2 regions of the Thioalkalivibrio sp. ALE23 genome follow, and region 2 is predicted to be linked to the other one. Evidence: predicted binding sites of a transcription regulator. Region 2 holds the regulator's gene; the other holds the start of a gene.
What was found. Region 2 encodes FliA, which starts transcription of late flagellar genes. Its sites were predicted from a motif close to GCTAAAGTTNNNNNNNNNNCNGCCGATA; they were not measured.

Region 1 (8,361 bases), on a different contig from region 2:
GCGCGAGAACGGCACGCCGAAGTGGTCCAGCTCGTAGACCACCCTGGAGGCGGCGCGACACATGTATTCGATCGCGTCCTGGTCGCCGAGGTAGTCGGAACCCTTCACCGTGTCGAACATGTGCCAGTGCCAGGAATCGGGCAGCACGTTGGCCAGCGCGGCGTTCACCCCGCCCTGCGCCGCCACGGTATGCGAGCGCGTGGGGAACACCTTGGACACCACGGCCACCTTGGCCTCGGCGTTGGACAGCTGCAGGGCTGCCCGCAGGCCGGCCCCGCCGGCCCCGATGATGAGGGCGTCGAACTTGCGCCGGGTCACGTTCATGAAAGCCATGCCTTGAACAGGATTGCGAAGGCCCACAGGCCGAGGATCAGCAGGCCGGTGGCCGACAGGATCAGCACCGTCAGGCGGATGCCGAAGGGATGGACGTAGTCCATGATCACGTCGCGCAGGCCGATCCATGCGTGCAGCAGCAGGGCTACCACGCCCACCGCTGTCAGCAGGCCCACCAGCGGATGCCCGACAAAGGCGAGCCAGCGGGCATGATCGGCCGGCGCGAAGAAGACGAAATAACCCAGCATCAGCACGGTGAACACGCCCAGATACACCGCAGTGATCCGCTGCAGCAGCCAGGCGCGCTGTCCGCTCAGGAGTCTCACAGCCACAGCCCTCCCCAGACGATCAGGGTGGCGACGATCCCCGCAATCAGGGCCTGGCGCGCGGTGCGCAGCGACCCCTCGCGGTCCTCGCCGATCCCGAATTCCATCGCCAGATAGCGGATGCCCGCGAACAGGTGATGCAGCAGCCACCACAGGACACCCAGCAGCACCAGCAGGCCCAGCGGGTGACCGACCCAGCCGGCCACGCGGGCAAAACCCTGGGGGCCGGACAGCGAGAGCTGCAGAAGCCACAACAGCACGGGGATCGCGAGAATCAGCAGCACGCCGGTCACGCGGTGCAGAATCGAGACCACGGCATTCAGCGGAAACCGGATCCTGCGCAGATCGAGGAAAACGGGACGAACCGGTGACCGGGGCATGCGACCTCTCGCTCTTGATGGGCGACATAAGGGATCCTGACACCCGACACGGCGTTCGTCTACTATCGGGCCGCCAGGGAAATGCCGCCCCCGCGGCTACAGGAGATGCGTGATGCGCGAAGACTGGAAGAAACACCTTGTCGATTCCGGTGCCGAATTCGAGGGCGACGAGCTCGTCCACTACGGCAACCCGGAGCGTGAACGGCAGATGGCCGTCAACGGCGATGTCATCTGCGACCTTTCCCATCGCGGGCTGCTGGAGATTCGCGGTGCCGATGCCACCGAATTCCTCCAGGGCCAGTTCGGCAACGATATCCGGCAGGTGGACGAGCGCCACGCCCAGCTGTCCAGTTACGCCAGCCCCAAGGGCCGCACCTATGCGGTGTTCCGTGTCCTGCGCACTCAGGACGGCTATCTGCTGGAGATGCCGGCGGATCGCGTGGAGCCGGTCGCCAAACGACTGCAGATGTTCGTCCTGCGCTCCGACGTGATCATCGAGCAGGCCGGCGACAGCCGCATCCGCTTCGGCCTGTCCGGCCCGGATGCCGAGAAGGAGCTTCAGGACGCCCTGGGCGCCTGCCCCGCGGAGATCCACGAGGTCGTGGAAAAGGACGGTGTGACGGCGCTGCGCGTGCACGGCGTGCACCCGCGTTTCGAACTGTTCGGCGGCTTCGACGCGATGCGCCGCCTGTGGGACGCCCTCAATGTGCGCGGGGCCCCGGTAGGCCCGCACGAATGGCAGCTGCTGGACATCCTCGCCGGGATCCCGAGCGTGGTCGAGGCCACCACCGAGATGTTCGTGCCGCAGATGCTCAACCTGCACGCCCTGGGCGCGATCAGCTTCGACAAGGGCTGCTATCCGGGGCAGGAGGTGGTCGCGCGCATGCACTACCTCGGCAAGCTCAAGCGGCGCATGTTCCGCCTGGCGATCCAGGATGGCGAGCGCCCGACGCCGGGCATGCCGGTATTCCGCGCCGATGGCAAGCCCGACCAGGCCGATGGCGAACTGGTGGCCGCCGAACTGCACCCCGACGGCCAGTACTCCGCGCTGGCGGTGCTCAAGGTGGACGCGGCCGAGGCCGAACTGCGCTGCGGCGCCCCGGACGGCGCGCCGGTGACGCTGTGCGACCTCCCCTACGACGTTTCCGAAGGGGCCTGACGCATGCGCTTTCTGTTCTTCTTCTTCGTCCTGATCCTGCTGGCGCTGTGGGCGGCCTTCTTCAGCCGTCCCAACAATCCGACCCTGTCCAACTGGCTGTACGCCCTGGCCGGGGTGCTGGCGATCCTGTTCCTGATCGGCTACCTCCGCCTCGACGGGGTGATATAACCACCCGGGCCACCGAGACCTGACAATTACACACAAAAAGGCCCCGTCGGTTACGACCGACGGGGCCTTTTTGCGAGGTGTTTGGTGGAGCGGAGGAGGATCGAACTCCCGACCTTCGCGTTGCGAACGCGACGCTCTCCCAGCTGAGCTACCGCCCCTCGAGATGCTGCGCATTCTAGCAGGGACCCGAGCCCACGGGAACCCCGGCGACCATCCGGGTGCTCCCGGGACCGGGTCGCATTTCGGCAACGCGTGCCGCAATCCGTGCGCCGTTTCGCGTGCGGCAGGACAGGCAGCCGCCTAGAATGAGATCCCTGATCGAGTCATTTGCCACAGCTCATGAACGCGCATCTTCCCTTGATGACTGGCCCCATACCCCTTCGCCGGAGCCCGGAATGAGCCTCTCCGTGCGTATCCTGGGCGCCAGCGGCGGCATCGGGCCGGGCCGCCGCACCACTTCCATCCTGATCGACCGGGACATCCTGATCGACGCCGGCAGCGGCGTGGGCGATCTCGAGCTCGAGGAACTGCAGGCGATTCGCCACGTCTTCCTGACGCACTCGCACCTCGACCACGTGGCATTCCTGCCACTGCTGATCGACACGGTATTCCGGGTGGATGCCCCGCCGGTCACGGTGCACGCCCTGCCGGAGACCCTGGAAGCCCTGCAGCGCCACATCTTCAACTGGGTGATCTGGCCCGATTTCACCGCCCTGCCGTCGCCCGAGCAACCGGCGCTGCGCTTTCGCCCGCTGGATGCCGGCGAGCAGATGGACATCGACGGACGCTCCGTCACGGCCCTTCCCGCGATGCACACCGTCCCGGCGGTAGGGTATTCGGTGAGCCGGCCGGATGCCGGGGCCTTTGCGTTCAGCGGCGACACCACTTCGACCCGCGGTCTGTGGCAGACCCTGAATGCCCTGCCCCGCCTCGATCTGCTGATGATCGAAACCGGGCTGCCGGACGAGATGGATCATCTCGCCGGTGCCACCCGCCACTACACCCCGCTGCAGCTGGCGCGCGATCTCGACCATCTGCGGCATCGCCCGCGTATCGCGGTGACCCACCTCAAGCCGGGCTACGAACAGACCATCCGTGAACAGCTGGCCGCGCGCAACAATGGCGACATGATCGTTCTCGACGGCGACGAGCACTTCGAGCTGGCCGGCTGACCCCGGCCACCGAGCGCCGCTGCGTCCGGATTGGTCGAAAACCGGAGCTGTGGCATCCTTGGCGGATGCGACCCCTGATCCGACTCTTTTTCCGCGGCGTGCGCCTGGTTCTCACGCCCTTCATGCTCGTGGGCGAGAAGGTGACCCGCCCGCGCGGAATCCAGCGTGACCCCGAAGAACAGGCACGGGTGGACGAACAGACCCGCGCCCTCGCGCTCTACCACTTCCCCGCCTGTCCGTTCTGCATCAAGGCGCGCCGTGCCATGCAGCGCCTGTCACTGGACATCGAACTGCGCAATGCCCAGCCGGCCGGCGAACACCGCGAAACCCTGCAGACGGAAGGCGGCAAGCTGCAGGTCCCCTGCCTGCGGATCGAGGAAGAAGACGGCAGCGTGCGCTGGCTGTACGAATCGGGCGCGATCATCGACTACCTCGAGTCGCGCTTTGATCCGGCCCGGGCCGCGGCCGACCGCCATACCGAGGGCTCCTGAACCCGCAAATGACAGGGGGCGGCACGTGCCCGCCCCCTCGGGACCGGATCAGACCCGGAAGTGCCCCACCCGCTGCTGCTGTTCGGAAGCCAGCTTCGACAGCTCTTCCGAGGCATTCGCGATCTCGCGCGAGCCGCTGGCCGTCTCGTCCAGCACCTGGGTGATGTTGGAGATGTTGCGGTTGATCTCCTCGGCCACCGAGGACTGTTCCTCGGCCGCGCTGGCGATCTGCGTATTCATCTCCGAGATGGTGGTCACCGACTGCGTGATCGACTCCAGCGACTCGCCCGCCTCGTTCACCTTCTCGCGGCTCGAATGCGCCCGGTTCTTGCCTTCTTCCATCGCCTGAACCGCCTCGCGCGTGCCGTTCTGGACGCGTTCGATCATACCCTGGATCTCCTGGGTCGAATCCTGGGTCCGGCTCGCCAGGGTCCGCACCTCGTCGGCCACGACCGCGAAGCCGCGGCCCTGCTCGCCGGCCCGCGCCGCCTCGATGGCCGCGTTCAGCGCCAGCAGGTTGGTCTGATCGGCGATGTCGCCGATCACCTCCAGCACCTTGTTAATCTCCTCGGCATCGGTCGACAGCCGCTCGATCACCTCGGCGGTGTTGTCCACCTGCGAGGTCAGGTGGTTGATCGACTGCACCGTCTGTTGCACCAGCTCGCGCCCGGCGTCGGCATCCTTGTCGGTGGTCTGCGCCGCGGTAGCCGCATCCGAGGCGTTGCGCGCAACCTCGGCAACCGTCGCGGTCATCTCGTTCATCGCGGTGGCCACCTGGTCGACCTCGTCCTTCTGCCGCGTGACCTGACCGTTGGTCTGTTCGCTGGTTGCGGACAGCTCATTGGCCGCGGCCGCCACCTGATCGCCACCGGCGGCGACTTCCTTGACCAGGTCCTGGATCTTGCCCACAAAACGGTTGAACGCCGCCGCCAGATCCCCCAACTCGTTGTTGCCGTCGGCCTCCAGCCGGCGCGTCAGGTCCCCGTCGCCGGACGCGATGTCGTCCAGACGCTCGACCGTATCGCGCAGCGGCCGCACGATACTGCGCGACAGCAGCCAGGCCAGCAGGAGGCCAAGACCGATGGCGACCACGCCCACGCCCACCACGGTAGCCGTGGCATTGCGGGCCATCGCCACGTAATCGCTGCGATCGACCATCAGCTCCAGCACGCCCACCGGCTCGCCGGAGAAATCCTCCACCGGACGCCCGACCACCGCCATCGGGCGGCCGTCGTGCTCGGTCCGGCGCACCAGTTCCTCACCGCCGGCAATCCGCTCCATTTCCTCACGGTTGAAGGTCGAGTCGCCGTTGATGGTGCTGCCGAAGGCCTCGAAGGTCCCGTCGCGCTGCAGGTAGAGGGCCACCGGGGCTTCCGTATCCGCCGTAAAGTCCTCGAAGAAGGCATCGTCGAACGCCATGCCGAATTCCAGCGATCCGATATGTTCACCTTCGTGGGAGACCGGGACGATGCCGCGGATGCCCAGGCCGGCCGCCCCTTCCTCGAGCCCGGAGATCGGCCGGCGGTCGCGGTTGGTGTCGACCACGGTCTGGCGGAACCCGGAGAGGTCATCGTCGTAGCGATCCGGACGGTGCGCCCGCAGGAAGGACGTCGCCGGCGGCGTATGGAACTGATACTGGCGTACGCCGTATTCCTCGTAGAGGTGATCGAAACCCGGTACGGTCATCGCATGCAGCTGTTCGCGGTCCCGCCGGGCGAAGGCCTGTTGCACGTCCGGAATGGCGGCCACGGCCTGTGCCATCGCGGTCCCGCGATCGGCCTCCTGATCGAGCTGCCGGATCAGCAGTTCACTCAGGTCGTTGAGTTCACGCTGTTCCGCGCGGTCCGCCATGTTGCCGAGGCTGTTCATCACCACCACCAGCGTGAGCACCACGACCGCGACCACCACGAGGGTGACGCCGCCCATCAGGCGGGTTCCGATCCGGATATTCCTGAGCATCTCTCTCTCCCTTGAAGCTTTCTTCGCGCCCGGGATTACGGGCGCCATGCTGCGAGTCTCTCGCCCCCGCTAGCGGCCGGCCGCGGCCTGACTTGAGCCGCGCGGGTCACACGCCTCCCCACGCACTCAGCCCACGTGCCGCAGCAGCAACGGCTCGGCGAGCGCATACACCGCGAGGCTGACCAGCACGATGGCGACCATCGACAGCAGGGCCCCGCCGCGGATCATGTCCACCACGCGCAGGCGATTGGAGGCAAACACGATGGCGTTGGGCGGCGTGGCCACCGGCAACATGAATGCAACCGACGCGGCGAACGCCACCGGCAGGGTCATCAGCCCCACCGGCACTTCCATGCGCAGCGCGAGCGCGGCCACCAGTGGCAGCAGGGTGGCGGCAGTGGCGGTATTGCTGGTCACGTGGCTGAGGGTCATCGTGACCAGCACCACCCCCGCGATCACCAGCAGCAGCGGCCACGCCTGCGCACCCATCAGCGCCTCGGCGGTCAGTTCCGCCAGGCCCGAGGATTCGATGGCGGAACCGAGACTGAGACCGCCACCCACGAGCAGCAGCACCCCCCAGGGCAGCTCCCGCGTGTTGTCCCAGCACAGCAGCCGCCGCTGACCCGAGGCCCCGGAAGGGATCAGGAACAGCAGCCCGGCCCCGAGGATCGCGATCCCGGCGTCCGTCAGTTCCAGCGGCAGCCACGCCTCCAGCAGGGGACGAAACATCCAGGCCAGCGCCACCAGCAGGAACACCGTCGCCACGCGCAACTCCGCATGGCTCCACGGCCCCAGATCGCCTACCTGCTCCTGCAGCATGCGGTCGAGCCCGTTGAGACGGATGCGGTGCACCGGGAACACCCAGCGGGTCAGCAGGATCCAGGCAATGAGCAGCAGCGTCAGCGACAGCGGCAGGCCCAGCAGCATCCAGTCGATGAAACCGATCCCGAGCTCGTAGCGGTCATTGAGAAACGCGACGGTCAGCGCATTGGGCGGGGAACCGATGATGGTGGCCATGCCGCCGATGTTGGCCGCGAAAGCGATGCCCAGCAGCAGCGCCAGCCCCGGACTGCGGCTGTCCGGCGCCATGCCCTGCAGGCCCTGCCCCCCGTCGCGCTCCATCAGCCCCAGCACCGACAGCGCGATCGGCAGCATCAGGGCCGCGGTGGCGGTATTGCTGACCCACATCGACAACCCGGCGGTGGCCAGCATGAAGGCGCCCACCAGGGTGTGCAGCCCGCGGCCGGAACGCGACAGGATCGCCAGCGCCAGCCGCTGGTGCAGGCCCCAGCGCTGCACCGCCAGGGCGATCGCGAAACCGCCCATGAACAGGAAGATGGTGGGATTGGCGTAGGGTGCGGTAGCCTCGTCCATCGCCACCACGCCGGTCAGTGGCAGCAACGCGATGGGCAGCAGGGCCGTGACCGGAATGGGCAGCGCCTCGCTGATCCACCACACGGCCATGAACAGGGTCAGGCCCAGGACCCGCCAGGCCTCCGGGGAGAAGGCCTCCGGCGGCGGGACCAGCAGAAAGACCACGAAGACCAGCGGCCCGAGGAACAGACCGATGCGCGCGCGCAGCGCGCTTCCGGCGGGGGATTCGCCGTGATCCTGTCCGGGACCGCCGCCGGCGCCCTGCGGCGGCGTTCGCTCCCCCTCCCCGGTCGTCTCCTGCATGCGTCAGTCCGCCGCGCGCACCAGGAATTCCATCAATGCCTTCTGCGCATGCAGGCGATTTTCCGCTTCGTCCCAGACCACGCTCTGCGGGCCTTCCAGCACGTCGGTGGCCACCTCTTCCTCGCGATGCGCCGGAAGGCAGTGCATGAACAGGGCATCCGGCTGCGCGCGATCCATCAGGGCCTGATCCACGAAGAACCCGGCAAACGCCTGGCGCCGCGCGCTCTTCTCCTGTTCCTGGCCCATGCTCGCCCACACGTCGGTCACCACCAGATCCGCACCCGCGGCCGCCTCGCCGGCATCGCGGGTCACGCTCACGTGATCGCGGGTCGCCTCCAGCACCGAGGCCTCCGGGTCGTAACCCTCGGGACAGGCCGCCACCAGCTCGAAGTCCAGCAGATGGGCGGCGTACATGTAGCTGTGGCACATGTTGTTGCCGTCGCCGATCCAGGCCACGCGCTTGCCGCGGATGTCGCCACGGTATTCGAAGAAGGTCTGCAGATCCGCCAGCAGCTGCGCGGGGTGTTCCAGATCGGTCAGCCCGTTGATCACCGGCACCGAGGAATGGCGCGCGAACAGCTCCACCTTTTCGTGCTCGTAGGTGCGGATCATCACGCAGTCCACCATGCGCGAGAGGACCCGTGCGGTGTCCTCGATGGGCTCGCCCCGCCCGAGCTGGGTATCCCGCGGCGACAG
Region 2 (8,361 bases):
CCGAACAGGTCTCCATCCGCGATCTGCGCACGATCGCCGAAACCCTGGCAGAGGAGGGTGCCAAGAGTCAGGATCCCGGCACTTTGACCGCCGCAGTGCGGGTCGCCCTGTCGCGCTCCATCGTTCAGGACCTGGTGGGACCGGAGGAGGAACTGCCCCTGATCGCCCTCGACCCCTCGTTGGAACAGCTCTTGCATAAGTCTCTGCAGGGCAGCAATGGCGACACCGTCGGACTGGAGCCGGGCCTGGCCGAACGCCTGCAACGATCGGTGGGCGAGGCCGCCCAGCGTCAGGAGGCGGCGGGACAGCCGGCGGTGCTGGTGGTGGCCCCGGAAATCCGCTCCTGGATCGCCGGATGGCTGCGGGGCGCGGTGCGCAACCTGACCGTGCTCGCGTTCACCGAGATCCCGGACAACCGGCGGATCCGGGTGGTGGCCACGGTGGGACAGGATGAAGCAGACAAGAAGTCGGCGTGATGTGCGAACGGGCATGGCCTGAAGCACCAGTCAACGATCGGCGGGAGAGCGAACGATGAATGTCAGACGATACCGGGCACGGGACATGCGCGACGCGATGCGCCAGGTCCGCGAGGAGCAGGGCGAGGACGCCGTGATCCTGTCCAGCCGCCGGGTCGACGGCTGGCTGGAGGTGGTCGCGGCCCTCGATGGCGGCGAGGAGCCCGCCGGAACGGCGGAGGGTGACGGCCGGGGTGCCCCGCGGCAGGACGACGCCGGCGGCGAGGCACGCTCCGCCCGGGAATCGGCGCGCCAGGGTGTGCGCGATGAACCGGCGCCACGTGGTGAGCACTCGCGCGCGCCGGAGCCCGCGGCGGCTTCCGCCGGCGGGGGATCGGCTGCCGGGTCCCGGCAGCGGCCGGCCCCGCAATGGCCCACCGACCCCGAGGTGTCCGCGATGCGTCAGGAACTGCGGGATCTGCGCAGTCTGCTGACGCGGCAGTACGAAGAGAACGAGCAGGCCCGCTGGGCGGCGCGGCATCCACTGGCGGCCGAATGCAAGGCGCGGCTGATGGATCTGGGCTTCCGCGAGCCGCTGGCGCGCAGCCTGGCCGGCAGCATCCTCGACGATCACAGCTCGGAGGAGGCATGGGAGCGCCTGCGGGCACGCCTGTCGGGTGCCATCGTCACCGCGCGCGCCTCCATCCTCGACGAGGGCGGGGTGCTCGCGCTGGAGGGACCGACCGGGGTCGGCAAGACCACCACCATTGCCCGGATTGCACTGCGCCAGATCCGCCGCATGGGGCCGGATTCGGTCACCCTGGTCACCATGGACGCCCAGCGCATCGGCGCGACGCGGCAGTTGCAGGCCTTCGGCCAGATGGCGGGAACCGCGGTGCGTGTGGTGGAGACGGAGGCCGAGCTGCGCGAGATGGCGCGGCGCTCGGCGGGCAGCGGGCACCTGATCCTGGTGGATACCGCCGGACAGTCGCCGCGTACCGCCCCGCGCGAACCCCTGCTGACGGACATGCCCGCCGACGTGCGCGCGGAGACCTGGCTGGTGATCGCGGCCACCACCCAGGGCATGGCCCTGCGCCGGGTGCTGGAGGCATTCGCCCCCACCGAACCCTCGGCCCTGGTGCTGACCAAGCTGGACGAGGCGGAACAGCTGGGCGAGGTGCTTTCGGTACTGCTGGACCAGCCGCTGGGTGTTGCGTTCATGAGCGACGGCCAGCGCATCGCCGAGGACTTCCATCGCGTGGATACCGGACATCTGACCCGCCTGGCGCTGCAGGAGGAACCCGAGCACGGGGCGGCCGATGCCTGGGTCGACGAGGCGATGCAGGCCTGGCGGCGGCGCCAGGCGACGGAACGCGAGGCGCGGCGACCGCGATCCGCGGACGAGCCGGCCGCGGGCGAGGAGCCCGCCCCGCTGGAAATGATTCAACCGGTGCTGAAGGGACGTCATGTCACACAACACTAAGCCCCTGAAGGTGGTCGCGGTGGCCTCGGGCAAGGGCGGGGTCGGCAAGACCAATGTCTCGGTCAACCTGTCGGTCGGACTGGCCCGTCTGGGACGCGAGGTCATGCTGTTCGATGCGGACCTGGGGCTCGCGAACGTCGATGTACTGCTGGGCCTGCGTCCGCAGCGGACGCTGCACGACCTGGTGACCGGGGACGTCGAGGATCTGGAAGACGTGATCATCGAGGGCCCGGAGGGAATCCGCGTGGTGCCTTCCGCGTCCGGGATCGCGACCATGGCCAACCTGAGCCGGCCGGAACATCACGGCCTGATCCAGGCCTTCAGCATGTATACACGACCGCTGGACGTGCTGGTGGTGGATACCGCCGCCGGGTTGCAGGAGTCGGTGACCAGTTTCTGTCAGGCCGTGCAGGAGACCCTGGTGGTGGTCACCGACGAGCCGGCATCGATGACCGACGCCTATGCGCTGATCAAGGTCCTGCATCGGGATCATGGCGTGAACCGGTTCCGCGTGGTCGCGAACATGGTGCAGGGCCGTGCCGGCGCGGAACGGGTGATGCAGAAGCTGCAGGCGGTTTGTTCCACCTATCTGCCGGAGGTCATACTGGATCTGGTGGGCGTGATCCCGCTGGATGATGCCCTGCGCCAGGCGGTGCAGAAACGGGCGCCGGTGGTGCAGCAGTCTCCGGGCAGCCCGGCGGGACGGGCGTTCCTCGAGCTCGCGCGCAAGGTCGACGGCTGGCCGGTGGCCCGCGGCGCCAGCGGGGGGGTTGGATTCTTCGTCGAGAGGATGCTGCAAAGCGCATGAACACGCCAAAGAACAGACTTTCGGGATACGCCCGTGCGGGGACCGGCGGACCGGACCAGCTGGTCGCGGACCACGTCGAGCTGGTGAATCGGATCGCCCATCACCTGATGGCCCGGCTGCCGGCCTCGGTGCAGGTGGATGACCTGGTGCAGGCGGGCATGGTGGGGCTGATCGAGGCCGCGCGGCAGTTCGAAGGCGGGCAGGGGGCGACCTTCGCCACCTACGCCGGGATCCGCATCCGCGGGGCGATGATCGACGAGCTGCGTCGCAGCGACTGGACGCCGCGCTCGGTGCACCGCAACAGCCGGCGGATCTCCGAGGCGATGCAGACGGTGGAGGCCCGCGAGGGCCGCGCCGCCCGCGCCCCGGAGATCGCCGAGGAGCTGGGCGTCCCGGTGGAAACCTACTACCAGATGCTGGATGATCACGCCGGTGCCCATCTGTTCGCGCTGGACGAGGTGGGCGGCCCGGAGGGCGAGGCGGATCGCGTGCTGGAAGGGCAGGAGCAGTCCCCGTCGCGGCGCATCGAGGCCGGGGAGTTCCGCGAGGAACTGGCCGGCGCACTGGGCGATCTGCCCGAGCGTGAACGACTGGTGCTCAACCTGTACTACACCGAAGAACTCAACCTGCGCGAGATCGGTGCCGTGCTGGACGTGACCGAATCGCGCGTCAGCCAGATCCGCAGCCAGGCGGTGCACCGTCTGCGGGCGCGTCTGGGCTCGTGGCTCGAAGACGTCGAGTCCCTGCAGATATTCTAAGGTTCAAACACATTCCCGGAGCGAACTGTGGACAAGGGTATGAAAATCCTGATCGTGGACGACTTCTCCACGATGCGGCGCATCATCAAGAATCTCCTGCGGGATCTTGGCTTCAACAACACCATGGAGGCCGACGACGGGAGCACCGCCCTGCCGATGCTGCAGAACGGCGACTTCGATTTTCTGATCACCGACTGGAACATGCCCAACATGCCGGGCATCGACCTCCTGCGCGAGGTACGCAAGGACGAGCGGCTGAAATCGTTGCCGGTGCTGATGGTCACGGCGGAAGCCAAACGCGATCAGATCGTGGAGGCGGCAGAGGCCGGCGTGAACGGTTACATTGTGAAGCCCTTCACGGCCGAGACACTCAAGGAGAAGATCGAAAAGATCTTCGAACGTATTGAAGCTCAAGGCTGAATACCGCGACCGGCTGACACGGCAAGAGAGACCCGATGACCGAACAAGAGAATGCCTCCGGGGATGACCGGCTCGCGCTGGCGCGGGAGCTGGTGGGCGCTCTGGAAGGCGGTGACGAGGAGGCTTCGCGCCGCCTGATCCAGGAGCTCGCGCGGCCTTATGAACGCGAACTGTTCGACGAACTGGGCAAGCTGACCCGCGAACTGCACGAGGCACTGGAGAGCTTCCGGGGCGATTCGCGTCTGGTCGAGCTGGCGCAGGACGAGATTCCGGATGCGCGCGAGCGTCTGAGTTACGTGGTGACCCAGACCGAACAGGCCACGCACGAAACCCTGAATGCGGTGGAATCGTCCCTGCCGATTGCCGAGGCATTCGCCGGGCGTGCCGCGGAACTCACCGAAAAATGGACCCGGTTCCGCAACCGCGAACTGTCGGTGGAGGAATTCCGCGAGTTCGCGCGCGAACTCGATGCATTTTTCGAACAGACCGGCAAGGACACCGAGGAACTGCGCCGGTTGCTGTCACAGGTCCTGATGGCACAGAGCTACCAGGATCTCACCGGGCAGGTGATCCGGCGGGTCATCCGTCTGGTCACGGATCTGGAGGAAAACCTGGTCTCGCTGATCCGCCTGTCTTCCGGGCGCCTGGAGAAGGATGCCCGGTCGGCGGCCGAAAAGGCCCCGGAGGCGGAACGAACCGCACGCGAGGAGGACCGCCGCGGGCATGGACCCGCGGTGCCCCACACTCAAGATTCCGGCACGGATGTCGTTCAAGGACAGGACGAGGTGGACGATCTGCTGTCGAGCCTGGGGTTCTAGGGTCCGTCCCGGGATCCCCTTGCACCGGCAGCCATCTGCCGACGATTCGAGTCACCGGAACGGAGAGACCGCATGGCCATCGACCCCAACGACGAAATCCTCCAGGACTTCCTGATCGAGGCGGGGGAGCTGCTGGAAGGCCTGAACGAACAGCTGATCGACCTGGAACAGCATCCGGACGATACCGATCTGCTGAATGCGGTCTTCCGCAGTTTCCATACCATCAAGGGCGGGGCCGGTTTTCTCGGGCTCGACCCGCTGGTGACGGTGTGCCACAACGCCGAAGACGTCTTCAACCTGTTGCGCAATCACGAGCGCCAGGTGGACGGCCAGCTCATGGACACCATGCTGCGGGTGCTGGACACCCTCAACGTGATGTTCGGCGAGCTGCGCGACGGCCAGGAGCCGACGCCGGCGCCCGAAGATCTGGTCGACACCCTGCGACGCATGGCCCGCAACGAAACGGTCCCCGTCGGCGGCGGGGACGAAGCCGCCCCGGTCGCGGAAGAAACGCCGGACGCGGCCCCGGCCGGGGAGGCAGCGCCGGCGACGGCCGACGACTGGCCGTCGGAGGCGCTGGAGGAAGCGGCCGAGTCGCCGTCCGCGCCGGAGCCGGCAGCGGATGACGCGCCGGGCGATGACGAAGTCCGCGTGGGTGCCGGGGACGAGATCACCGACGACGAGTTCGAGGCCCTGCTGGACAGCCTGCACGGAGACCAGCCACCGAAGCCGGTGGATCCGGGCACGGCAGCGGAGTCGGCCCCGGAGGTCGCGGCCGCGGATGGCGGTGACGCGGGTGGTGGCGACGACGAGATCACCGACGATGAGTTCGAGAGCCTGCTTGACGAACTGCAGGCGAAAGGCGCTGGTCCACCGACAGCCCCGGCCGAACCGGCCGAGCCGGGCCCGTCCGCCGCCGCGGCGGGCGGCACCGGAGATGCGGACACCGGGCCCGCCGCAGAACCGGCGGCAGCCTCGCCCGGGGACATGGCCGGGAAGGAAAAGGAACAGAAAGCGGAAAGTTCCGGTCCTGCGCCCGCCTCCGGCGGTGCGCGCGGCGGCGCTTCCGGCGGTGGCGGCGCCGGCGGGAGTACCGGGGGCGGCGGCCAGGGCGGCGGTGGACACCAGGGCGAAACCTCGGTGCGCGTGGATACCGAGCGGCTCGACGAGATCATGAATCTTGTGGGCGAGCTGGTCCTGGTGCGCAACCGGCTCAGCATGCTGCGCTCCGAGCACGTGGACGATGAACTGGGCAAGGCGATCAGTTCGCTGGCGCTGGTGACCTCGGATCTCCAGGCGTCGGTGATGAAGACCCGCATGCAGCCGGTGAAGAAGGTCTTCAATCGCTTTCCGCGCGTGATTCGTGATCTGTCGCGTAACCTGGGCAAGGAAATCGATCTGGAGATCTTTGGCGAGGAGACCGACCTCGACAAGAACCTGGTCGAGGCCCTGTCGGACCCGATGGTGCATCTGGTGCGCAATGCGGTGGACCACGGGATCGAGATGCCCGACGAGCGCGAGGCGGCCGGCAAGCCGCGACGCGGCACGGTGGTCCTCGGGGCCGCCCAGGAGGGCGACCATATCGCCCTGATCATCAAGGACGACGGACGCGGCATGGATCCGGAGGCCCTGCGCCGCAAGGCGGTGGAAAAGGAGCTGATGGAGCCCGCGATGGCCGAGCGCATGACCGACCGCGAGGCCTTCAACGTGATCTTCATGGCCGGCTTTTCGACCAAGGCCGAGATCTCGGATGTCTCCGGCCGGGGCGTGGGCATGGACGTGGTCAAGACCAGCCTGAACCAGCTCAACGGCACCGTGGAGATCGATTCGGAGGTGGGCGTCGGCACCACGCTGCGGGTAAAGCTGCCGCTGACCCTGGCGATCCTGCCGGCGCTGATGGTGATCCTGGGCGAACGGCGTTTCGCGATCCCGCTGGCGGCGGTTTCCGAGATCCTCGACCTGGACCTCACCCAGACCCATTACGTGGACGAGCAGGAAGTCATCGTGGTGCGCAACCAGACCCTGCCGATCCATTATCTGTCGCGCTGGGCGAAGCCCGGCGTGGAACCACAACCCCGCGAGAACGCCCATGTGGTCGTGGTCCATGCGGCCGACCGCAAGGTCGGCCTGGTAGTGGATGGTCTGGTGGGGCAGGAAGAGGTTGTCATCAAGCCCCTGGGCCAGAATCTTCAGGGGGTCAAGGGCCTGGCGGGGGCGACCATTACCGGCGATGGTGGCATTGCACTCATTCTGGATGTCTCGGACCTGGTCACCCTGCTGGTGAATCAGGTACCGGGCATCGGGCGCGCGCGCCGGGCCGCCCGACGAGCTGAGGGCTGAGGATGCCGGTCAAGGTTCTGGTGGTGGATGATTCCGGGTTTTTCCGACGCCGGATTGCGGAGATCCTGAACGCGGATATCGGGATCGAGGTCGTGGGTACGGCCGAGGATGGCCAGAAGGCGGTCGACGCCGTGAAGGAACTGGACCCGGATGTCGTGACCATGGACATCGAGATGCCGGTGATGGACGGCATCACGGCGGTCCGCAAGATCATGGCCGACCATCCGCGACCGATCCTGATGTTCTCCAGCCTGACCACCGAGGGTGCCCAGGCGACCCTGGATGCGCTGGAGGCCGGGGCGGTCGACTTTCTGCCCAAACGCTTCTCCGACATGGCCGGGGACGAAGACAGTGCGCGTGCCCTGCTGCGCCGGCGGGTCCGCAGTCTGGCGCGCAGCCGCGCGCGTTCCTCCAGTGCGCCGGGAGGGGACCGGCCGAAAACCGAGGCACCCGTGTCGGAACGCCGGCAGGCTGCGGACCGCAAGGCGAGCGAAACCGCGCGCGAGACGCCCAAGCCGCCGGTGGCCCGTCCGCCGGCACCGCTCAGTTCCCTGCGCGCGGTGCTGATCGGGACCTCCACCGGCGGGCCGGTGGCGTTGCAGGAGGTGCTCAAGCACCTGCCGGCGAACTTCCCGCTCCCGGTGGTGCTGGTCCAGCACATGCCGGCAAGCTTCACCCCGGCGTTTGCCGAGCGGCTGGACGCGATCTGCCCGATCCGCATCAAGCAGGCGGTGGACGGCGACTTCCTGCGCCCGGGCACGGCTCTGCTGGCCCCCGGTGGCCAGCAGCTGACGCTGGAACGCGGTTCCCAGACCCGCGTGCGGGTGACCGAGAGTCCGGCGGGCACCATCTACAAGCCGAGTGTGGACGCGGCCTTCGAATCGGCCGTCGATGCGCTGCGCGGCCAGGTCCTGGCCATCATCCTGACCGGCATGGGGGCGGACGGCCGCGAGGGCGTGCGCGCGCTGAAGGGTTGCGGGGCCCTGGTGTGGTCGCAGGATGCGGCGACCTCGGTGGTGTACGGCATGCCGGCGGCGGTCGCCGAGGCCGGATTGACGGACCACGTGTATCCGTTGCCGGAGATTGGACCGGCCCTGGTCAAGGGGTTCTGCTGACATGGATATCCTGAGCCTCATCGGGATTCTCCTGGGGCTCGTTGCGGTGCTGGGCGGAAGCATCGCCAAGGGAAGCGGGATCGGCGCGCTGTGGAATGCCGCGGCGTTCATCATCGTGGTGCTGGGCACCCTCGGCGCGACCCTGGTGCAGGCGCGTCTGGGGG

Region 1: a site for FliA is predicted at 6,059-6,086, ahead of F573_RS0109870 (methyl-accepting chemotaxis protein). Genes of this name have one in related genera too.

The regions. Positions count from the first base shown of each region.
Region 1 covers NZ_KB900034.1:248,216-256,576, reverse strand. Annotated here, with positions in the region: gene sdhA (succinate dehydrogenase flavoprotein subunit) at 1-324, opposite strand, end outside; gene sdhD (succinate dehydrogenase, hydrophobic membrane anchor protein) at 321-659, opposite strand; gene sdhC (succinate dehydrogenase, cytochrome b556 subunit) at 656-1,039, opposite strand; gene F573_RS0109895 (folate-binding protein YgfZ) at 1,152-2,198, shown strand; gene F573_RS15250 (hypothetical protein) at 2,202-2,366, shown strand; tRNA gene F573_RS0109885 (tRNA-Ala) at 2,449-2,524, opposite strand; gene F573_RS0109880 (MBL fold metallo-hydrolase) at 2,762-3,538, shown strand; gene F573_RS0109875 (glutathione S-transferase N-terminal domain-containing protein) at 3,604-4,029, shown strand; gene F573_RS0109870 (methyl-accepting chemotaxis protein) at 4,078-5,988, opposite strand; gene F573_RS0109865 (DASS family sodium-coupled anion symporter) at 6,115-7,665, opposite strand; gene argF (ornithine carbamoyltransferase) at 7,669-8,361, opposite strand, start outside.
Region 2 covers NZ_KB900033.1:215,116-223,476, reverse strand. Annotated here, with positions in the region: gene flhA (flagellar biosynthesis protein FlhA) at 1-476, shown strand, start outside; gene flhF (flagellar biosynthesis protein FlhF) at 532-1,938, shown strand; gene F573_RS0107800 (MinD/ParA family protein) at 1,922-2,746, shown strand; gene F573_RS0107795 (RNA polymerase sigma factor FliA) at 2,743-3,504, shown strand; gene F573_RS0107790 (chemotaxis response regulator CheY) at 3,544-3,924, shown strand; gene F573_RS0107785 (protein phosphatase CheZ) at 3,960-4,742, shown strand; gene F573_RS0107780 (chemotaxis protein CheA) at 4,815-7,082, shown strand; gene F573_RS0107775 (chemotaxis response regulator protein-glutamate methylesterase) at 7,085-8,197, shown strand; gene F573_RS0107770 (flagellar motor protein) at 8,199-8,361, shown strand, end outside.